DNA from 3 places in the Erwinia sp. SLM-02 genome. Region 3 is predicted to be linked to each of the others. Evidence: predicted binding sites of a transcription regulator. Region 3 holds the regulator's gene; each other region holds the start of a gene.
The links. The regulator LexA, encoded in region 3, represses DNA repair genes until DNA is damaged. The targets are predictions, from matches to a motif close to TNCTGTATGTACATACAGNA.
Positions count from the first base shown of each region.

Region 1: the regulator LexA is predicted to act here: its motif matches at 1,816-1,835, upstream of sulA (SOS-induced cell division inhibitor SulA).
Region 2: the regulator LexA is predicted to act here: its motif matches at 1,385-1,404, upstream of umuD (translesion error-prone DNA polymerase V autoproteolytic subunit).

Region 1 is NZ_JAQISN010000001.1:742,288-745,567, forward strand. Features, by position in the region: gene ompA (porin OmpA) at 1-933, opposite strand, end outside; gene sulA (SOS-induced cell division inhibitor SulA) at 1,283-1,795, opposite strand; gene PGH32_RS03465 (TfoX/Sxy family DNA transformation protein) at 2,010-2,618, shown strand; gene yccS (YccS family putative transporter) at 2,633-3,280, opposite strand, start outside.
Region 2 is NZ_JAQISN010000001.1:924,888-928,167, reverse strand. Features, by position in the region: gene umuC (translesion error-prone DNA polymerase V subunit UmuC) at 1-943, opposite strand, end outside; gene umuD (translesion error-prone DNA polymerase V autoproteolytic subunit) at 943-1,365, opposite strand; gene licT (BglG family transcription antiterminator LicT) at 1,823-2,668, shown strand; gene PGH32_RS04405 (PTS transporter subunit EIIC) at 2,900-3,280, shown strand, end outside.
Region 3 is NZ_JAQISN010000002.1:750,463-753,742, forward strand. Features, by position in the region: gene dinF (MATE family efflux transporter DinF) at 1-1,026, opposite strand, end outside; gene lexA (transcriptional repressor LexA) at 1,108-1,716, opposite strand; gene PGH32_RS16610 (diacylglycerol kinase) at 1,824-2,192, opposite strand; gene plsB (glycerol-3-phosphate 1-O-acyltransferase PlsB) at 2,321-3,280, shown strand, end outside.

The DNA.
Region 1 (3,280 bases), on a different contig from region 3:
ACCCTGGCCACGTGCAGAGATCTTGTTAGCTGGGATACCTTTAGATACCAGGTAATCCACGACTGACTGAGCACGTTTCTCAGACAGTTTCTGGTTGTACTCTTCAGAACCGATGCGGTCGGTGAAGCCCAGTACTACAACAGAGCCATCTTTCGGATCCAGATTGCTCAGCTGAGTGTACAGCTGATCCAGAGCCTGCTGACCTTCTGGTTTCAGAGTGGCTTTGTTGAAGTTGAACAGCACGTCAGATTTCAGAGTGAAACGCTTGGTTTCAACAACTGGAGCCGGAGCTGGTGCTGGAGCTGGTGCTGGTGCAGCAGCTTCTTCCTGACCGAAACGGTAAGAAACACCTACGCTGAACATGGAGTTATCAGGACGCGTACCAACGGTACCTGCATCACCGATGTTGTTCACCCACTGGTAGTCCAGACGGGTTGCCCAGTTCTGAGTCAGTGCATATTCAACACCCACTGCTGCCAGTGGAGAAACACCGGTGTCGTGGTCGCTGATGCGATCGCCGCCAACTACCTGCTGAGTGGAGTCAGCACGCCACACCATACCACCCAGGCGGGTGTAAACGTCCAGGTTGTCCAGAACCGGGTAGCTTAACTTAGCTGCCAGCTGAACGCCCTGCGCTTTGAATGCGCCATTAACCTGGTCGCCTTTGTTAGGCATACGGCCCAGCCAGTCGTAACCCAGTTCGAAGCCCAGGTATGGATTCGCCTGATAACCAAGGAATGCACCAGCACCAAGCTGATTTTCATGGGTTGGGCCGTCGTTATCCTGGTAACCGTTACCGTAGTAACCTTTATCGTGGTACTGAGACCAGCCCAGTTTAGCACCGGTGTACCAGGTGTCATCTTTAGGAGCGGCCTGCGCTACGGTAGCGAAGCCAGCCAGTGCCACTGCAATTGCGATAGCTGTCTTTTTCATTTTTGCGCCTCGTTATCATCCAAATAGGCAATGAGCTTAAATTTAGCTCTTTGGTTAAATCCTTTGCCGGGTTATCACGCTCATTTGTGACTCTTCCAAAAAAAAGGAGGTTATTGAGCACCCTGGCGAGATAAAGTCTACAACGTACTAGCAAATTAACAAGTGTGATATGACGATGGCCGATAAAAAAATGGGGATTTTTACATATTTTTTAACATTCGGAAGGGAATTATGTGTACAAGAAATGGTCTGAGACGCAGCTAAGCTATTGTACAGCCGCGTCATAACATAATCTGGGGCTTAGGGCGTGTACCACGAGAAAAAATCCTGAGAATTATCTCATTTTTACTTAATGATACAAACTTGAATGAATTTTTAACCCGCTAAGTGGTCTGCCCGATTGCAAATTTACCCGATCCGGACGCATGATCAGGCCCAGTGCCTGGCCGCAGTTGGCGGCTGCCAGCAGACGCGCACGATCGCTTTCCGATACCTCCTCATCAAACCACCCGAGCACCACGCTGTAATTACCTGTTTGTAATGCTTTAATCATGGCTTCAACGGTAGTGATTGGCCCTGAATGCGAGGCCTGCATGACTCTATCAAGAGGGAGGCCCGAACGCTGCAGCCAGTCACGGCTCAATTTTTGTTGCGGTGTTAACCACAGCTGCCAGCGGGACTGCTTACCCAACTGCTGAAGCAGAGGAAGCAGCAACAGCTGGGTCATGCCGGGCTGGTTTTCGCTGTAAACTAATTCACTAATCAAACCAGCGGCACAAGCTGGAGCAGATGTCACACGTGATGCAACGTGGAATGCACTATCGCTATTAACAGATTGAGATTTCGGGAAATAGGTACGCATGATGTCTTCGCTCGCAATGTCACTGTATGAATATACAGTATATGGCTGACGAACAAAGATCAACCTTATTTTTTTGACGACGCCTCGCAAATTCACAAGATAACCTGATGCAAGCGGATTTATTCATTGAACCTGTAATGCAGATTGCCTATGTTTCAATATGTTGATTTCTTGGGATTTGTGCGAATTTTCTTAAGCTGAGCAGGGAGTTGCTATGAGTAGTTCAAAACAGAGAATTGAACAGGCTAAACAGCGGTTGGCGTCGTTGGGGCAGGTTGAGTCGCGCACGCAGTTCGGCGGTTACAGTCTTTCCGTAGCAAAAACCGTTTTTGCGGTCGTTGCCGATGGCGAACTGTATCTACGTGCCTGTGAGCAGGTACAGCCCTACATCATTGAAAGGAAAATGCAGCCGCTCCATTTAGTGAAGCGCGGTTTATCCGTTGAGCTGAACTATTACCGGGTTGATGGCGCGCTGTGGACCGATCCCGATCAGCTGCTGGCTCTCTCTTCTTTATGTCTGAATGGCGCGCGGCAGGAGCTGTGGATGCGGCTAATGAACCGGCGCATCAAAGATTTACCCAATATGGGCATTCGCATGGAGGCAATGCTGCGCGATGTGGGCATCTGTTCAATCGCGGTGCTGATAGAGCAGGGGGCAAAACGTAGCTGGCTGAAGCTGCGCGCCAACAATAAGCACCTCGGGCTTTCGGTGCTGCTTGCGCTGGAAGGTGCGATAGTCGGCAGCCACTATCAGGCGCTGCCGACGGATGTTAAGGAAGAATTACGCGACTGGTTCAGACGGAATTCGCCGTGGGATCGTTGAGTCAGGCCGGTAATCTAGTTGACTGAGCGCTGAAATATCTGCTGTTTCAGCCGGGCAATTTCCGGAAGCAATGCCACCAGCAGGCCGACCTGCTGTAATACCAGCGGTTCTTTGGTGGCATTATCGGCTTCAGTTTGCTGTATCCGCTGCGCGAGGCTGGCCATCATACGCTGCGCTTTGGCCTCATCAACAACGTCAATATGCAAAATATCATCAACATAGCAGACAGCATCATCCATTAACTGCAGCAGGCCGTCATTTTCCAGCTTCTCACGATGCGCTCCCAGCGCGGAAATATAGCTGAGGAATGAATGATTGAGGCACAGCAGCCTGAAAGCCGCTTCACGCAGCGCGCCGTCCGCCTTATTTTCTACCGAAATATTCGAAACTACGGCAGCCAGCTCCGCGTCACCGTTGTGGGCGTCACGGCGCGCAATGCGGTAATCCAGACGGTTGTCCTTACCCTGGTGGTACTGCACCAGAACCGCATCCAGATAGCGGCAGTTTGCATTGAGCGTGCGCTCGGCCACCGAAGGCAGCCTCAGGAAACGCCAGTCCGGCCAGATAAAGGCCACCGCCAGCCAGGCGATGGCGCAGCCAAGCAGCGTATCGACAATACGCGGCAGCGCCACTTCAAAGCCTTCGCCCAGCAGATTGAAGCA
Region 2 (3,280 bases), on a different contig from region 3:
ACGGCGTCAGCAGCATACTCATCGCCTGATTGCCGTAAAACGGCTCATCGACCGCATGCGGGCTGGTGCGAATAAACACCGCAATCTGCCGACAGTACTGCTTTTCTTCCCGCAGCTTTTCCGCCGCGCGCACCGCGTAGTTACACACCGCCTCACGCATATCGGCATAGTCGACGATCCGCGTGGAAAACGATCGCGAACAGAGGATCTGCTGCTTGTCCGGTGCCTGTTCCTCCAGCGCCAGGCACGGCTCACCGCGCAGTTCACGCACCGTGCGTTCCAGCACCACGTTGAAGTGCTTACGGATAATCCACGTGCTCTGCTCTGACAGATCTTTTGCGGTGATAATCCCCATCGCATTCAGCTTCTTGCTAATGCGCCGACCGACGCCCCACACCTCCTCTACCGGGATCAGCGCCATCAGTTTGCGCTGGCGATCCACGTTCGACAAATCCACCACGCCGCCGGTTCGCGTCCACGTTTTTGCCGCGTAGTTAGCCAGCTTCGCCAGCGTTTTGGTCTGGGCAATCCCCACGCCAACGGTCAGGTGCGTGTCACGCTTCACCCGTTCGCGGATCTCGCGCCCGAACTCTTCCAGCACCCGACAGTTGCGCACGCCGGTCAGATCGATAAACGCTTCATCAATGGAATAAATCTCCACCGCGGGGGCGATCTCCTCCAGCGTGGTCATGACCCGGGTACTCATATCGGCGTAAAGCGCATAGTTTGAGCTGAACACGTTCACCCGATGCTGCCGCAGATGATCTTTGATTTTAAAATAGGGTTCGCCCATTTTTACGCCGACCGCTTTTGCCTCCGCCGAGCGGGCAATCACGCAGCCGTCGTTGTTGCTCAGTACGCAGACGGGCTTGCCCTTCAGATCCGGCCTGAACACCGTTTCGCACGAGGCGTAGAACGAATTCACATCCACCAGGGCAAACATCAGTTGCCCAGCGTTTTAATGACGTGCTTCACCACGCCGAAAATTTCGAACTGGTCGGCATCAGGAATGGGAATAATCGAATGGCAGGGATTCATTGGCCGGAGATGCAGATAAGGCCGCAGCATCAGCTGCTTGACGGTAAACTCACCGTCCAGGGCCGCCACCACGATCGCCCCGTGCCCGGCTTTCAGCGAGCTGTCCACCACCAGCATGTCGCCCTCGCCGATGCCGCCTTCAATCATTGAATCACCGCTGACCTTGATAAAATAGGTTGAGCTGGGATGGCTCACCAGCAGGTCATTGAGGTCGATGCGCTGTTCAACATAGTCCTGGGCGGGCGACGGAAAGCCGCAGGGCACCCGGCTGATAAACAACGGCAGGTTCAGAATGGCGCGAATTTCTGCGGGCTGATAAAACTTCATGGTTACGATCTCAAACGATTACTGTATATAAATACAGTAATATTGTTTTACCGGTTTGATCAAGGCAAGAAACCGACGCTTTTTGTAAAGCAGTTGGTAGAAAAGGGAATTTATTTTGCCTCGGTGCCGGGCAGGTTCCCCGGTTTCACTCTCCGCCGTCGAGGCCGCTCACGGACTGACCGATCGTTTTCCACGCTTTTCAGATACGGTTATCGTACCGGGCGACGTTTTAAACGCTTTTCACTGGCCGGTCTGAAAGAGACAAGAGGCGGTTATCGCCCGGAGTCCCCCCTTCCGGGGAGAGTCGGTTCCGATCGTTAAATGTGACCTTGCTGGCAATTAAGATAAAAGAACCGGCTGCATAAGCCCTTCGTACACCCGGCAATTGACTTTCTGGTGCGCGCTCATTTATTTTTTCCGGATAAATGGCCCGCCCCCGTTCCCTCTGGAGCTTGTGATGAAAATAGATCGAATACTGAATAACAATGTTGTTATCACCGTTGATGATAATTTACAGGAAATGGTGGTCATGGGTAAGGGAATCGGCTTTAACAAAAAAGCCGGGGAAAAGATTAATCTCACCAACATCGAAAAAACGTTTTCACTGGATAACCCCTACAGCGACCACTTCAGATCCTTACTGGATCAGGTTTCGAAAGAGTGCATTCTGGCAACGGAGGCTATTATTTCTCTGGCTCGCGGTCGGCTGCCGGGAAAACTACACGACAGCTTATTAATTTCGCTGGTTGATCACTTACACTATGCACTACAGCGGTTTTCAGAAAACATCAGTATTCAAAATGCGTTACTGTGGGAAATAAAAAAAGTTTATCCACACGAGTACGATGTCGGGAAAGATGCCCTTCAGATTATTTATCAGCATACCGGCATACTATTACCCGAAGATGAAGCTGGTTTTATCGCCCTGCACCTGGTCAATGCTCAGCTCAATGATAATATGCAGAACACCATGAAAATCACTCGTTTCATACAGGACATATTAAGCCTGGTGGCCTATCACTTCGATCTTACCTATCAGGAAAAGGCATTAAGCTACCAGCGTTTTGTCACCCATCTTAAATTTTTCGCCCAGCGCATCCTCGATAAAAAGCATCTGGATATTGGCGACCCCGACCTGGCTAATTTGGTGAAGGGGAAATATAAAGACGCCTATGCGTGTGCCGTTAAAATAAGTCAATACAGTGAGTTACATCACGATCACGCCTTAACAATGGATGAACTGATGTTTCTGGCGATCCACATTGAGCAGGTAAAAATAGCGATTTTTAGCGAGGGGAAATAGCGAATCTTTTTGTGAGACACTTCACACAGTGTCATAACATTAAGAAAAACACTTGTCGGGACGGGAGTTTAATATTATAAATTTTTCCATAACAGGATTGTTATCTTCTCGCCGAAACGGCGCGCTGAGCAAAACCTAACTACACCTCCCGAATCAGGTCAACGGGAAGGAAAGTTAGGTTTTTTTTTGCCTAAAATTTCCTTCTCAGGAAAGTCTGACAAGAGGTAAGTTATGGGATATGCCCATTTATGTGCTGAGATCGTATCCGGAGTTGGTGGCCGGGATAATATCGTCAGCGTTATTCATTGCGCCACACGCCTGCGCTTCAAGCTTAAAGACAGCAGCCTGTCTCAGGCGGAAAAATTAAAACAGGTGGCAGGAATCATTACCGTCGTTGAAAGCGGCGGGCAGTTCCAGGTGGTTATCGGCAGCCACGTGGGTGAGGTATACAATCAGCTGGCTGAATATATTCCGGATAATAACCCAGAGGAAAGTGGCGATAAAAATTCCTCATCACCTTCATCTCCACGGGGTTTTAAGGCCATTTTAAACATCACCGTTGATATTATATCCAGCATCTTCGCCCCGCTGCTGGCAATATTGGTGGCTGCG
Region 3 (3,280 bases):
TGAGGTAAGCAGCGCCACGATATGCTCCCCGCCCAGGGCATAAATCAGCGAAAACGCCAGTGCCACAACCCCGGACTGACGGCAGGCAGCGTGCCAGACGCTGAGCAGCTGCTGGCTGTTTCCGGCACCGTAGGCTTCTCCTGAGCAAGCCTCGACCGCATAGGCGAAACCGTCCAGCGCATAGGCGGTGAAGGTCAGAAACATCAGCAGCACCGCATTGACGGCAACAATATCGCTGCCCAGCCGCGCGCCGAAAATCGTCAGTGAGGCAAAGCACACCTGCAGCAGCAGCGAACGCAGCATAATGTCGCGGTTCAACCGCAGCAGGCGTGCCAGATTGCCGCGCCAGGCGTTGAGCAGCAGGCGCAGCGACAGGCCGCGCATCACCATCACCCGCCAGACCAGCAGCAGACCTACCAGCAGACTGACGTATTCCGCAATAGCCGTCGCCGCCGCCGCGCCCTGCACGCCCCACTTCAGGCCGATAACAAACCACAGATCCAGCAGGATATTCACCAGATTGCCCACCACCAGCAGGATCACCGGCGCACGGGCATACTGCACGCCCAGCAGCCAGCCGAGCAGAACCAGGTTTGCCAGCGTGGCGGGCGCACTGAGCCAGCGGATCTGCATAAATAAATCGGCCTGATGCAGCACGTCCTCGCTGCCGCCGGTCAATCCCAACGCCAGATGGGTCAGCGGCGCTTTCAGCACAATAAACGTGATGCCGGCCAGCAGTGCCAGCAGCAGCGGCTGCATTAGCGCCCGCGCCAGAGCGAGCTTGTCGTTTGCGCCAAACGCCTGTGCGGTCAGCCCGGTGGTGCTCATGCGTAAGAACAGCAGCAGCATAAACAGGAAGCTGGTGATAGTCGTACCAATCGCCACGCCGCCGAGGTAGGTCGGGCTATCAAGATGGCCAATAACGGCAGTATCAACCAGCCCGAGCAGCGGCACGGTAATATTGGAGAGGATCATCGGCAGCGCCAGCCGCCAGAGATTTTTATCGGCAGCCGTCAGCAGTCGCATCGTGTTTCAACCGGAAGCAGGGAGTGATTAGAGATCGCAAAAACGCGCCGCAGAGGGCGACGCGTCATATTCGGTGGGGGATTACAGCCAGTTGCCGTTGCGGATAACACCGACGGCCAGGCCTTCAATGGTCAGCGTCTGCTGACGCAGATCGACAACAATCGGCTGAAACTCACTGTTTTCCGGCAGCAGATGAACGATGTTCCCCTGCTTCTTCAGGCGCTTAACGGTCACTTCGTCATCAATACGCGCTACGACCACCTGGCCGTTACGCACGTCTTCCGTTTTGTGAACCGCCAGCAGATCGCCGTCCATAATGCCGATATCCTTCATCGACATGCCGCTGACGCGCAGCAGGAAATCGGCGTTGGGCTTGAACAGTTCCGGGTCAACCGAGTAGTGCCCTTCGATATGCTGTTCGGCCAGCAGGGGTTCGCCAGCGGCAACGCGGCCAATCAGCGGCAGGCCGTCGGCCTCTTCCATCATCAGGCGAATACCGCGAGATGCGCCGGAAACGATCTCGATCACGCCCTTCCTGGCCAGCGCCTTCAGGTGTTCTTCAGCAGCATTTGGGGAACGGAAGCCGAGCTGCGAGGCGATTTCTGCCCGCGTCGGCGGCATACCGGTCTGGTTAATGTGGTCGCGAATCAGGTCGTAAACCTGCTGCTGCCGTGCCGTTAGTGCTTTCATCCCGCCCCCTGGTTGTTTATACAGTCGACTGTGAGTATATACAGGTATTTGCGTGTTGAAAACCCAAAGCTGGCTAAAAAACAGCAGTTTGTTGAATTTTGGAAAACCTATCGCAAATGTGAAATCAGCAGCATTACCCACACGAAAATTGCCAATAAGATACTGAGCAAGACGGCAGCAGAGCCCATGTCTTTGGCCCGACCGGCCAGCGGATGAATCTCCGTGCCGATACGGTCAACGACGGCCTCAATGGCGCTGTTGAGGATTTCGACGATAATCACCATCACCACCGAGCCGATCAGCAGCACGCGGGTAACGGCGTCGACGTCCAGCCAGCAGGCAATAAGAATGGCGATAATAGCGGCGACCGCTTCCTGGCGAAATGCCGCTTCATGTTGCCAGGCAGCACGTATACCTTTCCAGGAATAGCCTGCTGCTTTTACAATTCGAGTCAGTCCGGTGGCGTTATTTGCCATGTTCAGGGAACCCTTTGGAAAGTTAAACGTCAATGAGAGGGTGTAGCACATTTTGCAACACCACAGATTCTGTTAGCGCTTTCTGGTATGCTTGCGGCGCTTTGCTAACAAGAGGCTTCATGTTGTCTATGTCAGGTTGGCGTAATTTATATTATAAACTGTTGAATCTGCCAGTGAAATTCCTGGTAAAAAGTAAGGCAATCCCGGCTGAACCGGTTGCCGAACTCGGGCTTGATACCTCACGCCCTATTATGTATGTGCTGCCTTATGATTCAAAGGCCGATCTCCTTGCTCTGCGCGAACAGTGCCGCAAACAGGATCTCCCCGATCCCCTGCACCCACTGGAGATCGACGGCACCGTGCTGCCCCGTTATGTGTTTATCCATGACGGCCCGCGCGTATTCCCCTATTTCGTCCCGAATGTTGAGTCGGTCAAGCTGTTCCATGACTATCTGGATCTGCACCGTAACCATCCCGATCTGGACGTGCAGATGGTGCCGGTCTCGGTGATGTTTGGCCGTGCCCCGGGGCGCGAAGTGCAGGGCGTTGAGCAGCCGCATCTGCGCGTGCTGAACGGCATCCAGAAGTTCTTCGCGGTGATCTGGCTGGGCCGCGACAGCTTTGTGCGCTTCTCGCCTATCGTTTCTCTGCGCCGCATGGCAACCGAACACGGTACCGATAAAACCATCGCCCAGAAGCTGGCGCGCGTGGCGCGTATGCACTTCGCCCGCCAGCGTCTGGCCGCCGTCGGCCCGCGCCTGCCGGTGCGTCAGGATCTGTTCAATAAGCTCCTGCAGTCCAAAGCCATCGCCAAAGCGGTGGAAGATGAAGCGCGCAGCAAGAAAATCTCCCATGAGAAGGCCCAGCAGAATGCCGTTGAGCTGATGGAAGAGATTGCGGCTAACTTCTCTTACGAGGCTATTCGCCTGACCGATCGCGTGATGGGCTGGACCTGGAGCAAGCTGTATCAGGGCCTGAACGTCAGCGGCGGCGAACGCGTGCGCCAGCTGGCGCAGGACGGGCACGAGATTGTCTATGTTCCCTGCCACCGCAGCCATATGGACTATCTGCTGCTCTCCTACGTGCTT